Regions from separate parts of the Streptomyces sp. NPDC093510 genome, predicted to be linked through region 2. Evidence: riboswitches for the same ligand, from Rfam matches in the RefSeq annotation. Region 2 holds a riboswitch; each other region holds the start of a gene.

What was found. Region 2 has a riboswitch for cyclic di-AMP ahead of AB0N81_RS41505 (C40 family peptidase). Riboswitches for the same ligand answer to the same signal wherever they lie in the genome.
Region 1: it holds a riboswitch for cyclic di-AMP, as region 2 does, so the genes downstream of both, AB0N81_RS12110 (LysM peptidoglycan-binding domain-containing protein) here and AB0N81_RS41505 (C40 family peptidase) in region 2, are expected to answer to the same signal.
Region 3: it holds a riboswitch for cyclic di-AMP, as region 2 does, so the genes downstream of both, AB0N81_RS29175 (NlpC/P60 family protein) here and AB0N81_RS41505 (C40 family peptidase) in region 2, are expected to answer to the same signal.
Region 4: it holds a riboswitch for cyclic di-AMP, as region 2 does, so the genes downstream of both, AB0N81_RS27530 (M23 family metallopeptidase) here and AB0N81_RS41505 (C40 family peptidase) in region 2, are expected to answer to the same signal.

What each region holds. Positions count from the first base shown of each region.
Region 1 covers NZ_JBFBEE010000006.1:207,150-211,563, forward strand. The annotation lists gene AB0N81_RS12095 (BTAD domain-containing putative transcriptional regulator) at 1-576, shown strand, start outside; gene AB0N81_RS12100 (hypothetical protein) at 619-855, shown strand; gene AB0N81_RS12105 (hypothetical protein) at 997-1,851, shown strand; gene AB0N81_RS12110 (LysM peptidoglycan-binding domain-containing protein) at 1,848-2,582, opposite strand; cyclic di-AMP (ydaO/yuaA leader) riboswitch at 2,587-2,749, opposite strand; gene AB0N81_RS12115 (MBL fold metallo-hydrolase) at 3,157-4,092, opposite strand; gene AB0N81_RS12120 (hypothetical protein) at 4,225-4,414, shown strand, end outside.
Region 2 covers NZ_JBFBEE010000053.1:2,426-6,839, reverse strand. The annotation lists gene AB0N81_RS41520 (GNAT family N-acetyltransferase) at 1-646, opposite strand, end outside; gene AB0N81_RS41515 (ATP-dependent Clp protease proteolytic subunit) at 744-1,400, shown strand; gene AB0N81_RS41510 (hypothetical protein) at 1,408-1,716, shown strand; cyclic di-AMP (ydaO/yuaA leader) riboswitch at 2,076-2,252, shown strand; gene AB0N81_RS41505 (C40 family peptidase) at 2,256-2,729, shown strand; gene AB0N81_RS41500 (DUF6328 family protein) at 2,812-3,384, shown strand; gene AB0N81_RS41495 (hypothetical protein) at 3,323-3,535, opposite strand; gene AB0N81_RS41490 (LysE family transporter) at 3,532-3,774, opposite strand; partial or broken gene AB0N81_RS41485 (LysR substrate-binding domain-containing protein) at 3,809-4,414, shown strand, end outside.
Region 3 covers NZ_JBFBEE010000020.1:41,380-45,793, reverse strand. The annotation lists gene AB0N81_RS29180 (ATP-dependent DNA helicase) at 1-2,180, opposite strand, end outside; cyclic di-AMP (ydaO/yuaA leader) riboswitch at 2,436-2,592, shown strand; gene AB0N81_RS29175 (NlpC/P60 family protein) at 2,600-3,844, shown strand; gene AB0N81_RS29170 (hypothetical protein) at 3,908-4,261, opposite strand.
Region 4 covers NZ_JBFBEE010000018.1:41,442-45,855, forward strand. The annotation lists gene AB0N81_RS27515 (GNAT family N-acetyltransferase) at 1-235, opposite strand, end outside; gene AB0N81_RS27520 (HPr family phosphocarrier protein) at 390-671, shown strand; gene AB0N81_RS27525 (GntR family transcriptional regulator) at 791-1,477, opposite strand; gene AB0N81_RS27530 (M23 family metallopeptidase) at 1,679-2,482, opposite strand; cyclic di-AMP (ydaO/yuaA leader) riboswitch at 2,495-2,657, opposite strand; gene AB0N81_RS27535 (pitrilysin family protein) at 2,869-4,254, opposite strand; gene AB0N81_RS27540 (pitrilysin family protein) at 4,251-4,414, opposite strand, start outside.

The DNA of each region.
Region 1 (4,414 bases), on a different contig from region 2:
CTCGACGACTTCTCGGCCGCCGACGCGCACGCCGCCGCCGCGACACGGCTCTCCCAGCGGCACGAACTGCCGCTGGTGGGCGTCTTCACGCAGTGGTACGACGCCCTGCGCCTGGCCGCGTCGGGCGAGATGGAACGGGCCGAGTCCGCGTCTCGCGCCGCCGCCGCGAGCCTGGACGGCGCCGGCATGCCGGGCATGCGCACGGGCCTCCTGCCGCTGGCACTGGTGTCCCTGCGCCTGGCACAGCTCCTGCCGCCCCACGTCGACCTGAACGCGGACTGGGGCCCGTACCGCCCCTGGGCCGAAGCGCTCGCCCTCGCGGAGACCGGCCGCCACGACCAGGCACACGCGGCACTGCGCGCCTTGCCCGAACCGCCCCCGGACCTGCTGTACGAGGCACTCTGCTGCGTGGAGGCCGAGGCGGCCCTGCGATCGGACGACCGGAGCACACTCGCGAGGGTCCGGTCACGCCTGCTGCCCGCCGCGGGGCAGGTGGCCGGTGCCGGCAGCGGCGTACTCACCACCGGCCCCGTGGACCGCTGGCTCGCCCGCATCACGGACGCGCTCGACTGGTGACAAGGCGTCATGACCCGTCACAACAGGGGTACTCGGCGTCCCATGAATCTGTCCAAGCCGCTGAAGACCGCGTTGGCCCTGTTGCTGATGTACGCGTTCTGCGTGCTCCTCTTCCGCTTCCGGCGCGACGGGATGGACTGGGGCCCCGCCCTGCTGATCGGGTTGGTGGCCGCCCCGCTGGCTCTAATGCTCTCCTGGGTCAGCGAACGGCTGAACGGCAAGGGGCAACGAGCAGGGCTGCGTTGGCGGGAGCGTCGACGGAGTGGCAGCTCAGGCTGACGCCGACGTGAGGTGGCGCGCCCGCCCGGCGCGACGGCGAGGAGGGGCGGGAGGGCGATGCGCGCGCCGACGGCCGAGGCACCGGAGCGGAGCGTCAGGTGCTTTCTTGCCGAAAAGAGCCTTCGTGCCGACACTGAGCCCATGATCAGCGATCCCATGATCAGCGCGACGCGTGAACCACTGCCCGGGGGAGGACTCGTCCTCGCCGTCCCGGACGGCGACCGGGGCCTGCCCCCACTGCGCTTCGAGGGGGCTGCGGACCGCGGGTGGAACCTCCTCCAGGGCGAACAGCCGCTGATCCAGGCCCGGTCGGAGGGCGACGGCTGCTGCCGCGACCTCCACCTCCGCCGCCTGCCGGGCCACCGCTCCCCGCTGCCGCCCCTGACCGCCGCGGCGATGCGCGCCGGCACCGACTGGCCTCACCGGTACGCGCGATGGCTGCTGGCAGAGGAGAGCCCCAGTCCGCTCCACCACGGCCGCTGGCGCCTGACCACGCGCACGGCCTTCGCTCCGGGCATCTGGAGCTGCGACCTCGTCCGCGACTGGCCCGACGCGACCCTCGAGCTGCTCTGCGGGGGCGGCTGGCACGGAGTCCTGCCGCTGCGCCCGCTCCCGGCGCCGGACGCCCCACGGGTGAAGGCCTACCGTAAATACGTCCGCGAGAAGACCCTCGCCCCGGTCCTGCTGTGGTGGGTGTCCTTCTTGGACGGCTGGCTGCTCCTCGACGGCCACGACAGGGCTGCGGCGGCGCTGGCGGAGGGCGTACAGCCGGACTGTGTGGAACTGGCCCGCGTACCGGACGACGCCGACTGGCGGAGGACCGCCGACCAGATCACCGAGGCACACGAGGAACGGATGGCGCGCTTGGCCGCGCGCCCCGCGGGCCCGCACACCGCACGGCAGCGGCAGGCCCTGGAACGGGGCTACGCCGACGTACTCTCCACCCTCCCGTACGACGCGGGGGCGACCCCGGTGACGGGACCGGAGACGGTCTAGTACGGACCGTTCACGTTGTCGATCGAGCCGTACCGGTCGGCCGCGTAGTTGCAGGCGGCGGTGATGTTGGCGACCGGGTCGAAGCTGTCCGTCGACGTGCCGGGCACGTGGTAGGCGGAGAACGTGGGGCCGATGACCTGGAGGAGCCCCTTCGAGGGGATGCCGGCCGCGGCGTTGGAGTCCCAGTTGTTGATGGCCAGCGGGTTGCCGGAGGACTCGCGCATGATGTTGCGGTGGATGCCCTCGTACGTGCCGGGGATGCCGCGCTCGGCCATGATGTCGAGCGACTCCTTGATCCAGCCGTCGAGGTTGTCGGCGTAGGACTTCGGCGCCGTGGCAGCGGCGGGCTCGGCGGCGGCCGTGCGCTCGGACCGGTCCGCCCGCTCGGCGGCCGGCTTCTCGGCCGGGGCCTGCTCACCAAGGGTGAGCTCGAGGCCGGGGTGGATCAGCTTCGGGTCGTTGCCGAGGGCGCCGCGGTTGACCTCGTACAGCTTCTGCCAGCCGCCGCTCACGGAGTGGTCCTGGGCGATCTTGGCGAGGGAGTCGCCCGCGACGACGACGTAGGTCTTCGGGGCCGCGGCGGGCTTGGCGGCCGCGACGGGCTCCGCCGCACCGGCGGAGGTCGCGCCGAGCACCGGGAGAACGAGCACGGCTCCGCCCGTGCCCGCGGCGGCGACGCTCCGGGAGAGCGGGCTGGACTTGGGACGGCGGTGCTTTCCCTTTGCGGGCATGACGAATTCCTCTCCGTCGCCTGCGAGGTGAGCTGTCGGGTTCGGACGGGAGCTGTCCGGTCACACGGTGGGCGTGACTTCACCCCGAGCCGTTCCGGAATCCGGATCGGCGGCTTACCTGGGTCCCCCGCTCCTGCCGTGCGTAAGTGAGTGGGTGGTGGGAGAGTTTCCGGACAGCGGCAGGATTCGGCGTTCCGTCCGGATTGACATTGACGTTAAGCGAGAAAGCCCGGACGGAACAAGGCGCGAATTCGAATGGAGAATGCGCGGCCCTCTTTGATCGAATAGCCCAACTCTCTTTGCGTGGAACGGAAGCGCGCTCGATGCTCGGTGGGGAGGGAGGCTATGGCGTGACTCATTTCACTTGCGCACTCCGCAAGGAGGGCGAAAGTCCCGCACACGCAGCCAAAGGTCTAGATGGTTGCGTTCTGCGCAAATATGGACATATGGATGCCTGATGACTGCTCAGTTGAGGAATGGCTGCTCAGTCGAGGAATGTGGGAGTGGGGCGATCCGGCACCGAAAACCTGTCGCCCCGTCAATATCGGTTTGCCTCGACTCCGCGTCGGCGTCATCACTCGGAAAGAGGGTGGCGCTTCGGCGGAACGGGTGTCAGTCGGTAGGAATCGCCGTGGGATATCACGCGGCCGGCGGTCGGCTCGGGGAAGTGGGTGCCCAGAATAAGGGTTTCGGTATCGGCGAGAGAGGCGAACAGGTTTCGGCGCGACACTTCGGCCTGTTCCGGGTCGATGTCGACGCAACTGCCGATGTGCGGGTGGGGGAGTTGGACAGGGTGGTGGACCAAGTCGCCGGATATAAGCGCTGTTTCTCCGCGGCTGCTCACCTGTACGGCGATGTGGCCCGGAGTGTGACCGGGCGTGGGCGTGAGGCGTAGGCCGGGGGCGACGTCGACGCCGCCGTCCGGGACGTCGACGAGGTCGAGCAGTCCGGCGTCCGCGATCGGGTGCACGGAGTCGCGGAACATCTGCCGCCGCGGTTCGTCCATGTCGTACCCGGCCCAGAAGTCCCACTCGGTCCGGGAGGTGAGGTAGCGGGCGTTGGGGAAGGTCGGGGCCCAAGTGCCCTCCATCTCCCGGGTGTTCCAGCCGACGTGGTCCGTGTGCAGATGGGTCAGGACGACCAGGTCGACCGATTCCGGTGGGAAGCCGGCGTCGGTCAGGCGCCGCAGGTAGTCGGTGCGAAGGTCGTGCCATGCCGGGTTGGCCCGCGTCTTGCCGTTGCCGATACCGGTGTCGACCAGCACCCGCAGGGTGCCCAAGGTGAACGCGAAGCTGTGGCTGTCGAGGTGCAGGACGCCCTCGTCGTCGGCGAATTCGGGGCGCAGCCAGGGCTGCTGTGCAATCACGTCGGCCGTGGCGTCGGGCAGGAGCCAGGGGCCGGTCGAGGGTGGCAGGGGAATCTCGTCGATGCGGTGTACGGCGATGTCGCCAACGGTCCAGTAGGGGGTCGTGACGGACGGCCTGGCCTGGTGGGCGGTCGAGGTCGGCATGTCTGGTCCTTCCTTCATCCGATTTAAAAGCTAAGCGTTTGCGTTAAGTGAGCGTAGGGCCTACGGTCGTCCTAACGCAAACGCTTAGCTTTTAGTCGTCTGCTGCTCCGCACGACAAGGAAAGGCATCGCCATGCCCACCACCGCCGAACGACTCTCACCGCTGGAGGCCGCCCGATGGGCCGCGCGCTCCGGGCTTCCGCTGGGAAGTGACCGCCACCAGGCGGTCGCGGCCACGGCCGATCACATCCACTCCGTTGTCGCCGTCCTGCGGGAACTGGACTTCGCCGACACCCCGCCCACCGCCCACCGCACCGGAGAGG
Region 2 (4,414 bases):
GAGGCAGCGGGGCCGACCACGCCCCGGCGAGGTGGTCCGGGAAGGTGAAGCTGGGGCCGCCCCGGACCGAGACCGGGTCACCGGCGGCGGTGCGGGTGGCGGCGATCCGCACCAGGATCTCCGGCGGCCCACCCGGCACGTACGGCTGTTCCATCCCGCCGAAATGCCCACATCCGCCGGGCTCACCGCAGGTGTCGGAGGCACGGCAGGCGTCGGCGCCACCGCAGGCATGGAGAACACCGCAGGCGCCGGACTCACGGCAGACGTCGAAACCACGGCAGGCACGGAGAGCACCGCAGGCGTCGTCGGACTCACGGCAGGCGTCGGCGTCACCGCAGGCACCAACATCACCGCAAGCGTCGGGCTCACCGCACGCCTCGGAGTCACCGCACGCCTCGAAGCCACCGTGGCGGTCCACATCACCGCGGCCACCGCCCTCCCCCATAGCCGCCGCGACCTCCGCTCCCAGTGCCAGCACCCGCGCGCCCGGCGACCAGGCCATGACCGCCCGCACCGACGGGTCCATCGCCCTCGGCAGCCCCGGCCTCGGCAACCCGTCGCCGCCCCGCCCGGGCCCGTGGACCAGCCCGTGGATCACGTCCACCTCAAGGGCCAGCAGCTCTCTTTCACCCTTGTACCGCTCCATGCCTAGAAGACGATAATCCCCTCCCCACCCAACGTACGTCCTGTACATTTTTTACAGAGTCCGGCCCACTCCACGACCGGCAGAAGAGAGGCGAGTCATGAAGCGTCCGTCCGCCCACCCCTCCGCACCCTCCGCACGCCACGTACTGCCTGAGTTCACCGAACGCTCAAGCTCGGGGACGCGGACCATGGATCCGTACTCCAAGCTCCTCGAGGAGCGGATCGTCTTCCTCGGCACCCCCATCGACGCCACCTCGGCCAACGACGTGATGGCCCAGTTCATGCACCTTGAGCACCAGGCGCCCGACCGCGACATCTCGCTGTACATCAACTCCCCCGGCGGCTCCTTCAGCGCGATGACCGCGATCTACGACACGATGCGGTTCGTCAGCTGTGACGTGGAGACGATCTGCCTCGGCCAGGCCGCTTCGGGCGCCGCCGCCCTGCTCGCCGCCGGCACCCCCGGCAAACGGTTCGCGCTGCCCGGCGCGCGCGTCCTGATCCACCAGCCCGCCGTCGCCGAACCGATCCAGGGTCAGGCCACGGACTTGGCGATCCAGGCCGACGAACTCCTGCGCACCCGGCGGCTGTTGGAGGAGCTGCTCGCCCGGCACACAGGACAGAGCCGGGAGCGGGTCACCGCGGACATCGAGCGGGACAAGATTTTCGACGCCCCGGCAGCCCTGGAGTACGGCTTCGTGGACCGGATCGTCCCGAGCCGCAAGAGCTCGCTCGCCGCCCACGACCCGAGGTGAAGTGCCGATGCTGCCGCCCGAGCTGCCGCCCCTGCCCGCCCTGACCCGCGCCGAGGCGGAGTTGGTGGACCGCTATCTCGAAGTCGTCGACCTGCTGGGCCGGATCAATCCGGCCCGCGCCGAGCACACCTACGGCGGACTCCGCGCCGCCCAGGCCCTGGTGGGCCGGGTGAGCGCCCTGCGGGACGCGCTCGCCCTCATGCACCACCGGGGCGAGAGCGAGGTGCACACCCCCACACTCGCCCGGGCGCTGCGCGTTCTCGACGGCGAGCGGCGCACCGAACGGGTCACCGTGCCACCCCGGCACGGCTGCTGAAACCCCGTCGGCCAAGCCTCCCCTCGAACACGGGAACGTCCGGGGCGACTTCGAAACGGACCAGTCGGGCTACCACGGACGGCGTAGACAATCGTCCTTCGTGGCACGGTCCGAAGTTGCGCCCAGCGAGTACATCAGGGGCGGAATTACGCATTCCGTTGCTGGTCGAGCGGTCGTCAGACGGTGTCGCGGCGAGCCCGATTCGGCAGTGTCCACCTGAACAGGTCAGTCGTGAGGAGCCTCACAAAACGCCGTTTCGGCTCGGTTTTCGGGCCCATCTCGGGTCAAGATCCCTTCCGACGACAAGCCCCCGCCACAGCGGCGGGGCGGTCCGGGCGGACGCCGAGTCCTGCCGCCACCCGGATGACCGGTCGACATCGGTGCAACGGCAGGAGTGGAGGACCCAGGTACGACGGGCCCGTCCGCAAAGTCCGGACGACGCCCTTGGGGTTAAGCCGCAGAGCATGACGCGGCCGGGCATCTTCGCCTGCCCGAACCCGACAGGTCATCCTTCACAGGCGGCTGACGAAGGGTTGCGCATGACCGCGCTGAATCATGTTCCGTCGCTGCTCAGCAGGACCGGTGCCGCATCGGTCCTCACGCTCGCCGTCGTGGGCGGCACCGTCGTGGCCCCCGGGCTCACGTCGGAGGCCGAGGCAGCCACTCACGGGACCAAGGCGCTCAAGATCGCGGCGTCCAAGAAGGGCTCCCCGTACGGCTACGGGGCAGTGGGACCCAACCGGTTCGACTGCTCGGGGCTGACGCTCTACTCGTTCAAGAAGACGGGCAAGAAGCTGCCGCGCACCACCTCCGCGCAGTACAACAAGACCAAGCACATCTCCCGGTCCCAGCGGTCCCGTGGCGACCTGGTGTTCTTCCACTCCGGCCGGAACGTCTACCACGTCGGGATCTATGCGGGTAACAACCGCATCTGGCACGCCCCCAAGCGGGGAACCGTGGTGCGCCTGGAGAAGATCTGGTCCAACAGCGTCTGGTACGGCAGGGTGCGCTGACCTCGCCGCGGCCGGTTCGGCGCGCACCTCGCACCGCCAGGTGCCGGTGCTTGGAGCGCGCCGGCAGGGATACCCGTGCGCGATGGCCACCGAGTATTCCTGTACCGCGCGCAACGAAACGCCGTTGGAGCGCGCGGACCGCAACTTCGCGGAGCTGCTCCAGGAGTTGAGGGTGACGCAGACCGGCGTCCAGATCCTCTTCGCCTTCCTGCTCACCCTCGCCTTCAGTCCGCGCTTCCCGTCGCTCGACGCCTTGCAGCGCGGCACCTACGTCACGACACTGCTGCTCGCGGTGCTCGCCGCGGCGCTCTTCACGGCACCCGCCGCGCTGCACCGCTCGCTGTTCCAACAGCGGGCCAAGCCGCTCATCGTGCGGGTGTCGTCCCGGCTCGCCGCGGCCGGACTGGGCGTGCTGGTGCTGACGCTCACCGGTTCCGTGCTGCTCGTCGTCGACGTGACGGCTGGGCGGGCCGCGGGCATCGCGGCGGGCGCGGTGACGCTGCTGGTGTGCGTCGGGCTGTGGGGCGTACTGCCGCGGCTCGTGCGGCTGCCCGCGGCGCGCGCCGAGGCGCCGCCCGAGGAGGAAGCGGACATCAGGCCGTCAGGGGCCCGAGGAGGAGCACCGCGCCCAATGCGCCGAGAGCGGTGCCGGTGACGGCTTCGACGGCACGGGCGGCGCGGGGCCTGCGCAGCCACCTGCCGAGCCGGTCCACCAGCGGCGCGACGGCCGGGAACCACAGCAGGGCGAGCGCCACCCTGCGCGAGGGCTTCCTCACCAACGCCCTCGACCCCAAGGCGTCGATCATCTTCCTCGGCGTGCTGCCCCAGTTCCCGCGCGGTGGGCGAGGCAGAGCACATAGCCGCCGCCGACAATCTGGAGGGCCCTGAAGAGCGCGGGTACGGCGGCGAGCACGGCGGCCACTCCCGCCACCGCGAGGGCGGTGTGCACCAGGAGTCCCCCTGCGATGCCGACCGCGCAGGCCACCCCGGCGCGTCGTGAGGTCAGGGCATTGCGTACGAGGACGGTGAAGTCGGCGTCCGGCATGGCGACCATGCCCGCGGCGACGCCGGTGAAGGCGCGGGAGGCGGGAGTCGCCCTGCTCGTCCGGCGCCATCGCGGGGCCCGGCCGACCGACGCGGGTGAGCTGCTCGTGGGCCACGCCCGTCGGGTGCTCGACGAGATGGAGCGGGCCCGGCACGGCACGAACTGGCGCGGCTCGCGGGGCTCTGGCTCGCAGGGCTCTCCGGCGGCTGGCTGCGTGTGGGCACCTTCCAGACGGCCGGCATCCATCTGCCGCCGCCCGTCCTGACCGCCTTCCGCCGCGCCCACCCCGACGTGGAGCTGACAGTGGCGGCCCATGAGCCGCCGTTCGGTGTCGCGGCCGTCGCGGCGGGCGACATCGATCTGGCTCTCACGCACACCTACGAACCCGCCGACCCGGCGCCCCTGCCCGCCGCCGTGTCGGCCGAGCCGGTCCTGGTCGAGGAGCTGGTCCTGGTGACCCGGCCGGGGCACGCGCTCGCGAGCGGCACGGCGCGGCTGCCGCTCGCCGACCTCGCCGACCTCGCCGGGCAGCCGCTGATCGGCATGGCCCGGCGCACCCGCCCCGGCAGGCGGTGGAGCGGGCCCTCGCGGAGGCCGGTGCGGCGGCCGCCGAGCTCGTCCAGACGCCCAGGTACGCACT
Region 3 (4,414 bases), on a different contig from region 2:
GCGCGCGTGATGCCCACGTAGGCGAGGCGGCGCTCCTCCTCCAGCTCCTTGACCTGCCCGAGGGAGCGCATGTGCGGGAAGACGCCGTCCTCCATGCCGGTCAGGAACACCACGGGGAATTCGAGGCCCTTGGCGGTGTGCAGGGTCATGAGCGTGATGACTCCGGAGCCGTCGTCCTCCTCGTCGGGGATCTGGTCGGAGTCGGCGACTAGCGCGACGCGTTCCAGGAAGTCGGAGAGCGTCCCGGCCGGAGCGACACCCTCACCCGCTCCATCCTCGACCTGACCGGCACCCTCGGCCTGACCGGCACCCTCGGCCTGACCGGCACCCTCGGCCTGACCGGCTCCCTCGGCCTGACTGTCGCCCTCGGCCTGACTGTCGCCCTCGGCCTGGTTGTTGTCCTGCTCAAACTCCAGGGCCACGGCGGCGAGCTCCTGGAGGTTCTCGATGCGCGTCTCGTCTTGGGGGTCGGTCGAGGCCTGCAGCTCGGCGAGGTAGCCGGTCCGCTCGAGCACGGCCTCCAGGACGACGGCCGGGCCCGCGCCGGACTCGACGACGGTCCGCAGCTCCTCCATGAGCGTGTTGAAACGCTTGACGGCGTTGACCGAGCGGGCCGCCATTCCGTACGCCTCGTCGACGCGGCGCAGGGCCTGCGGGAAGGAGATCTTCTCGCGCTGCGAGAGCGCGTCGATCATCGCCTCGGCACGGTCGCCGATGCCCCTCTTGGGCACGTTGAGAATACGGCGCAGCGGGACGGCGTCCTCAGGGTTGGCGAGGACGCGGAGGTACGCGAGGACGTCGCGGACTTCCTTGCGCTCGTAGAAGCGGACGCCGCCGACGACCTTGTAGGGCAGGCCGACGCGGATGAAGATCTCTTCGAAGACACGGGACTGGGCGTTCGTCCGGTAGAAGATCGCCACGTCGCCGGCCTTCGCGTCGCCCGCGTCCGTGAGCCGGTCGATCTCGTCGGCGACGAACTGCGCCTCGTCGTGCTCGGTGTCGGCTACGTATCCGGTGATGCGGGCGCCCGCGCCCTGGTTGGTCCACAGGTTCTTGGGACGGCGGCTCTCGTTCCGCTCGATGACCGCGTTCGCGGCGGTGAGGATCGTCTGCGTGGAGCGGTAGTTCTGCTCCAGGAGGATCGTCGTCGCGTCGGTGTAGTCCTCCTCGAACTGGAGGATGTTACGGATGGTGGCGCCGCGGAAGGCGTAGATGGACTGGTCCGCGTCACCCACCACGCACAGCTCGGCCGGGTCGTCCTCGTCGCCTCCGGAGGGGCCGACGAGCTCGCGCACCAGGGCGTACTGGGCGTGGTTGGTGTCCTGGTACTCGTCGACCATGACGTGCCGGAAGCGGCGCCTGTAGTGCTCGGCGACGTCCGGGAAGGCACGCAGCAGGTGGACCGTCGTCATGATCAGGTCGTCGAAGTCCAGCGCGTTCGCCTCGCGGAGGCGTGACTGGTACATGGCGTAGGCCTGGGCGAGGGTCTTCTCGAAACCGTCGGCGGCCTGACCGGCGAAGTCCTCCTCGTCGATCAGCTCGTTCTTCAGGTTCGAGATCTTGGCGCTGAAGGACTTCGGCGGGAACTTCTTCGGGTCGAGATCCAGGTCGCGGCAGACCAGGGCCATGAGGCGCTTGGAGTCCGCGGCGTCGTAGATCGAGAAGGAGGACGTGAAGCCCAGCTTCTTGTACTCGCGGCGCAGGATGCGGACGCAGGCGCTGTGGAAGGTCGACACCCACATCGCGTTCGCCCGCGGACCCACGAGCTGCTCGACGCGCTCCTTCATCTCGCCCGCGGCCTTGTTCGTGAAGGTGATCGCGAGGATCTGGCCGGGGTGCACACCGCGCTCGGCGAGGAGGTACGCGATGCGGTGGGTCAGCACGCGGGTCTTGCCGGAGCCGGCGCCGGCCACGATGAGCAGGGGGGAGCCGGCGTGCACGACGGCCGCGCGCTGGTTCTCGTTCAGCCCGTCCAGGAGCGTCGCCGGGTCGATGACCGGGCGCGGGGCACCGTCGCGGTAGTGCGAGTCCCGGGTCATGGGCACGTCGAACTTCCCGCTGAACAGGTCGTCCGGAACGGGTTCCGGAGCGCTGTCCTCGGGCGGCGGCGGGGGCTCTTCGTCCACGGCCCGTGAAGGCTGCAGGTCCGCCAGGAAGCTGTCATCAAAGAGGCTGCTCATCGCTTCCCGAGTCTAGGCGGCCCCACTGACAAACCGCTGCGGGTTCCGATGGTCCCCGCACTCCCTCACGCCCCGCCCGCGTCCGATGACACCCCGCTACGCTCCGACGCGCCTGCGCCATGCCCGTGTCAAGGACCTCGTAAAGTCACGAAAATGTATCGGGCATATCGAACATCATCCTTCACACGGGCCACACGAGTTGGCTAGCGTGCCCGGCGGGCCACTCGTCCCCCACCGGCGAACCCCGCCGGGAACGGGCGGCCTCCGCCGAGTCCGACATGTTCGGAGCCGGGGACCCACCCGAACCTTGGGGTGAATCGGTCCCGTACGTAGTACGGGACTGTAGGGCAGCCTTCCGAACCACCCGCCCGAACCCGACAGCTAACCCGGTAGGCGGTCTACGGAAGGAGTCGCCTCCCTTGGCGTCGCACCGCAAGCCGCGGACCCGTACCGCCGGTCTACGCACGGCCCCTGCCATCGGCATCACGACGGCAGCCCTCACCTCCGTCGCTCTCCTGTCGCAGAGCGCGCAGGCAGCACCCTCCGCGCCCACGAAGCCCAGCCTCGAAGAGGTCCAGAAGAAGGTCGACGAGCTCTACCGGCAGGCCGGCGTGGCCACCCAGAAGTACAACTCGGCCAAGGAGCGCACGGACAAGCAGCGCAAGAAGGTCGACCACCTGCTCGACGACGTGGCCAAGCGCACCGACAAGCTGAACGACGCGCGCAAGGAGCTCGGCTCGTTCGCCGCCGCGCAGTACCGCACCGGCGCCGTCTCCGAGACGGCCACGATGATGCTCGCCGACGACCCGCAGGGCTACTTCGACCAGAGCCACCTCGCGGGCCGGCTGACCACGCGCCAGAAGAAGGCGGTCGACGACTACGAGGTGCAGCAGGCGTCGGCGACCAAGCAGCGCGCGAAGGCAGCGAAGAGCCTGGAGACGCTGAGCGACTCGCGGGACGACCTCAGGACGAGCAAGCAGACCGTCCAGAAGAAGCTGGGCGACGCGCGGGAGCTCCTTTCGAAGCTGACCGCCGAGGAGAAGGCGCGGCTCGCGGAGATCGAGCGGAAGAAGAAGCAGGAGGCCAAGCGCAAGGCCGAGAAGCTGGCCCGCGAGCAGGCCGCCGAGGCGGAGCGCAAGCGCAAGGCCGAGGAGGCGGCGCAGCGGGAGAAGGAGCAGGAGGAGGGGCAGGGCTCCGGCTCCGGCTCCGGCTCCGGCTCCGGCTCCGACACGGGCTCGGACGCGGGCTCAGGTTCCGGTTCCGGTTCCGGTTCCGGTTCCGGTTCGGGCCCCGGGAGCACGGACGGCAGCTACGCCACCAAGGCCGCGAAGGTCATCGACTTCGCGGAGGCCCAGATCGGCAAGCCGTACGTCTGGGGCGCCACCGGCCCGGACTCGTACGACTGCTCCGGGCTGACCCAGGACGCGTGGAAGGCCGCGGGGATCTCCCTGCCGCGCACCACGTGGGACCAGGTGAAGGTCGGCACGACCGTGAAGACCGCCGACGCCGAGCCGGGTGACCTGGTGTTCTTCTACGACGACATCAGTCACGTGGGGATCTACATCGGCAACGGCAAGATGATCCACGCCCCGAAGCCGGGCGCGAACGTCCGCGTCGAGTCGATCTACTACATGCCGATCCACAGCGTGGTGCGCCCCGCTTGAGCACAAAGCGCGTGGCCCGCATCCGGGAAGGATGCGGGCCACGCGCGCGTAGAGGCGGAAAACTCAGGTCCACAGCACGGCGATGAAGATGTTCGCAGTGGTCAGCAGGCCGACCGCGCCGAACATGCCCTTGTCGACCTTCTCCTCGTCCCGCTTCACATAGACCAGCGCGAGGATCACGATCAGCAGGGCCAGCTTGATGCCGATCTTGACGTTGTTGACCGTGTTGTCGTCCGCCTGGTTGAGGCCCACCAGGGCCACACCGGTGACGAGCATGATCAAAGCGCCGTGCAGCATCCCGGGGGTGAAGCGGGCGGCACCCTGGCCCATCTGCTTCATCTGGGTCAGGAAGCCGCCCAGGAGCGAGGCGATGCCGATGATGTGCAGGCCGACGAAGAGATGGATGAGTAGGTCCATGAGGCCGGAGCCTAGCCGGGCGCCCAGCCGGCCACGGCAGGCGCCCCCGTACCACCACCACCCGGGCAGGCAAGTCGGAATCGAGCCATCGGTCACAGCCACGCCCGAAGCGGGTGCTGTCCCGTGAGCGGCACGGGCGTAGTCGGTCACTGT
Region 4 (4,414 bases), on a different contig from region 2:
CCTGGTCGTGGTGGGTGAAGCGGTGCACGTCCTTGGCGGACAGCCGCGGGTAGGGCGCGAAGAAGCGGTAGTACTTCGACTCGTCCGAGACCTGTTCGTAGAAGCTGACCAGGCGGTCCGCGTCCTCGGCCGTGATGGGCCTGATCCGGGCGGTGCCTCCGTCGCGCAGCACCACATCGGCTTCCCAGTGGGAGGGGTAGTCGTGCCGATCCTGCTGATCCGACGGGGTCTGCATGGGCCCAGGGTACGGGTCGCGCGCCCGCCGGGGCCGGGGCAAGCTGGGACGGGTCGCAGGCGTCGGGGGCCGGGACGCGCGTCCGGCAGAGCACCCGTGACGGCATGAGACACTGGTCTAGACAAGTGTGAGACACCTGGAAGGGCAGCAACACATGGCTGAGCGCCGCGTCAACGTCGGCTGGGCCGAGGGCCTTCACGCCCGACCCGCCTCCATCTTCGTCCGTGCGGCCACGGCCGCCGGCGTCCCCGTGACGATCGCCAAGGCCGGCGGCAACCCGGTCAACGCCGGCTCGATGCTCGCGGTGCTCGGCCTGGGCGCCCAGGGCGGCGAGGAGATCGTGCTCGCCTCCGACGCCGAGGGTGCCGACGCCGCCCTCGACCGTCTGGCGAAGCTGGTCTCGGAGGGTCTCGAGGAGCTTCCGGAGACGGTCTAGGACACGCTCCTTGCATTACGTAAATGGGGTCATCCGGAATTCCGGGTGACCCCATCGACGTATGCAATAGAGTCTTTTGTCGCTGCTCTTTGCTCTTGTCTTTGTATACGGCGTCTCCGTTAATTCCGGAGGCTCACCGTGTTTACGGCATGTTGCGAACTCCTCACACGGCCGCCCCGACGCGCATGGCGCAATCGGTGGGCGGCCGTCGCGCGTTCCGCGTGCTCGGAGGTGAGCGCCCTGGCGCGCTCGGGGTCCCTGCGGGCGACCGCGTCGAGGATCGCGGCGTGCTCGGCCCAGGACTCGACCGGCGCCGCCGGGGGCTCGACGACGTACATCCAGGCGATCTTGTGCCGGAGCTGGGTGAGCAGCGCGCTGAGCCCGGGGCTTCCGGAGGCCTGGGCGAGCGTCTCGTGGAACCACCCGCCCAGCGAGCGCAGATCCTCCCCGAGGCCGTTCCTGGCGCGCTCCTGGCCCAGCCTGACGAGTCCGCGCAGGACCTTCAGGTGCGCGTCCGTGCGGCGCTGCGCGGCACGCGCCGCGGCGAGCGGTTCGAGCAGCGTCCGCACCTCCAGGAGGTCGGCGGCCTCCTGCTCGGTGGGCTCGGCGACGCACGCGCCCGCGTGCCTGCGGGTGACGACGAAGCCCTCGGCCTCCAGGGTGCGCAGGGCCTCGCGCACGGGCACGCGGGAGACGCCGTAGCGACGCGCGAGGAGTTCCTCGGTGAGCCGGCCACCCCTTTCGTACACACCGGCGACAATGTCGTCCCGAATGGCCGTGCATACCGATTGCGCGGCAACGCGCATGACCGGACCTCCGCCTTAATCCCCGCTGAACGCGGTCGACCGACGCTCGTTCATCGACTCTATTGCAGAGCTCCGCAATTTCCGACGGCGGGCCGGAATCCATGGATATCTTTTGGCCAAGGGCGGCGGAACAACGGCAACGCGAAAGCCCCGGCTCTGGGCGAGCCGGGGCTTTCGGAGCTGTGCGGGGTCCGTCGTCCGTCAGACGCTGACGCCGTGCGAGCGGAGGTACGCGACGGGGTCGATGTCCGAGCCGTACTCCGCGCCGGTGCGGGCCTCGAAGTGGAGGTGCGGGCCGCTGGAGTTGCCGGTGGAGCCGGAGAGGCCTATCTGCTGGCCCGGGGTGACCGCCTGGCCCACGGTGACGCCCAGGGACGACATGTGGCCGTACTGGGTGTACGTGCCGTCGTTCATCTTGATGACCACGTTGTTGCCGTAGGCACCGCCCCAGCCGGCCTCGACGACGGTGCCGGAGCCGACCGCGTGGACGCTGGTGCCGGACGCCGCGTGGAAGTCGACACCGGTGTGGCTGCCGGAGGACCACATGGCGCCGCCGGTCTGGTAGCCCGTGGAGACGTACGAGCCGCTGATCGGGGAGACGTAGGTGTTCAGGCGCTTGCGCTCGGCCTCGCGGGCGGCGCGCTCCTTGGCCTCGCGCTCCTTCTTGGCCTTCGCCTTGGCCTCGGCCTCCGCCTTGCGCTTCTCCTCCGCGGCCTCCTTCTTGGCGGCCTCTTCGGCCTTCTTCGCGGCGGCGGCGTCGTCGGCGGCCTGCTGCTGCGCCGCGGCCTGCGCGTCGATGCTCGCGGCGAGCGAGTCGCCCACGGATATCGCCTGGGTGAGGCCGGTGTGCTCCATGGCCGCTTCGTCGGGGGCGGCGAGCGCCGGGGCCGCGAGGCCGCCGATGACACCGGTGGTGGTGAGCGCCGCGACACCGGCGACGTTCGCGGTGGTACGCGTGAGGCGGCTCGGACGACGGTGCTTCCCGGTGGCACGGGTGAACGCCATGTGGCGGGTGATCCTTTCCTTCCTTCTCGCCTACCGGGTTAGCTGACGGGTTCGGAGCAGGAAGGTCTCCTACGGACCCCTCACCTCGCGGCAAGGTGCCCGATTCACCCCAGGGGACATGTGGGTCCCCGGCTCCCCTGGCTCGCGCCGTACGGGGACTCGGCGATGACTGTCCGGTGCCGCGGATGCGGCGTACTGCGCGACGAACAGCCGGCTCGACGCTAAACGGGCCGACTGCAATCGACAAACAGAAGTCGTTTTTTGTAGCGCACGCCACACGGCAGACAGGCAACCACCATAGTAATTCGGACATATGGGGACCCCGATGCCTGAAGCGGTCATCGGGGTCCCGATATGTCCTGGCCGGCGAACAGCCTGACGGTCACTCAGCCGGTGACAACACTCACTTCGCCGATGCCGAGCGCCCTGACGGGCTCCTCGATCTGCGCGGCGTCCCCGACCAGGACCGTCACCAGACGGTCCGCCGGGAAGGCGTTCACGACGGCGGCAGTGGCCTCCACGGTGCCGGTGGCGGCCAGCTGTCGGTACAGCTGCGCCTGGAAGTCGTCCGGCAGGTTCTGCTCGACCTGGTCGGCGAGGGTGGCCGCCACGGAGGCCGCCATCTCGTACTTGAGCGGGGCGACGCCCACGAGGTTCTGCACGGCCACATCGCGCTCGGCGTCCGTGAGTCCCTCGGCGGCGAGGACGCGCAGGACCTTCCACAGGTCCTCCAGTGCCGGCCCCGTGTTCGGGGTGTCCACGGAGCCGCTGATGGCGAGCATGGCGGCACCCGAGCCGTCCGGCGCGGAACGCAGGACCTGACCGAACGCCCTTACACCGTAGGTGTATCCCTTCTCCTCACGAAGGACACGGTCCAGACGCGAGGTGAGGGTGCCGCCCAGGCAGTACGTGCCGAGGACCTGGGCCGGCCAGACCCGGTCGTGCCGGTCGGCCCCCACACGGCCGATCAGCAGCTGCGTCTGGACCGCTCCGGGGCGGTCCACGATGACGACGCGGCCACGGTCGTCGGCGGTCACCGGCGGCACCGGGCGCGGCTCGCCCGCGGAGCCGGTCCAGGCGCCGACGGTGTCCGCGAGGACGGCGTCCAGGTCGGTACCCGTGAGGTCACCGACCACGACGAGGGTGGCCGTGGCGGGGCGGACGTACTTCTCGTAGAAGGCACGCACCGCCGCCGAGTCGATGGCCGCGACCGTCTCCTCGGTGCCCTGGCGCGGACGCGACATGCGCGAGGTCGGCGGGAAGAGCTGCCTGGAGAGCTCCTTGGCGGCGCGGCGCGCCGGGTTGGCGGCCTCGTGCGGGATCTCGTCCAGGCGGTTGCGCACGAGCCGCTCGATCTCGCTGTCCGCGAAGGCCGGGGCCCGCAGGGCGTCGGCGAGCAGCCCGAGCGCCTTCGGGAGCCGGGAGACCGGCACCTCGAGGGAGACCCGCACGCCCGGGTGGTCGGCGTGCGCGTCGAGCGTCGCGCCGCAGCGGTCGAGCTCGGCGGCGAACTCCTCGGCGGAGTGCTTGTCGGTGCCTTCGTTGAAGGCTCTCGCCATGATCGTGGCGACGCCGTCGAGGCCCTCGGGCTCGGCGTCCAGGGGCGCGTCGAGGTTGATCTCGACGGCGACGACCTGCTGGCCGGGGCGGTGGCAGCGGAGCACGGTCAGGCCGTTGGGCAGGGTGCCGCGCTCGGGCGCCGGGAAGGCCCAGGGCTTGGCCGTGCCTGCCTGGGGCTGGGGGTGGAACTGCATCGTCGCGGCCTCGGTCACTTCGCCGCCTCCTCTTCCTCGGTGTCCTCGGCGCCGTCTTCGCCCTCGCCGGCGGCCGTCACGGGTTCGTACACGAGCACCGCGCGGTTGTCCGGGCGCAGGCGGGCCTTGGCGACCTCCTGGACCTCTTCCGCCGTGATGTCGAGCACGCGCTGGACGG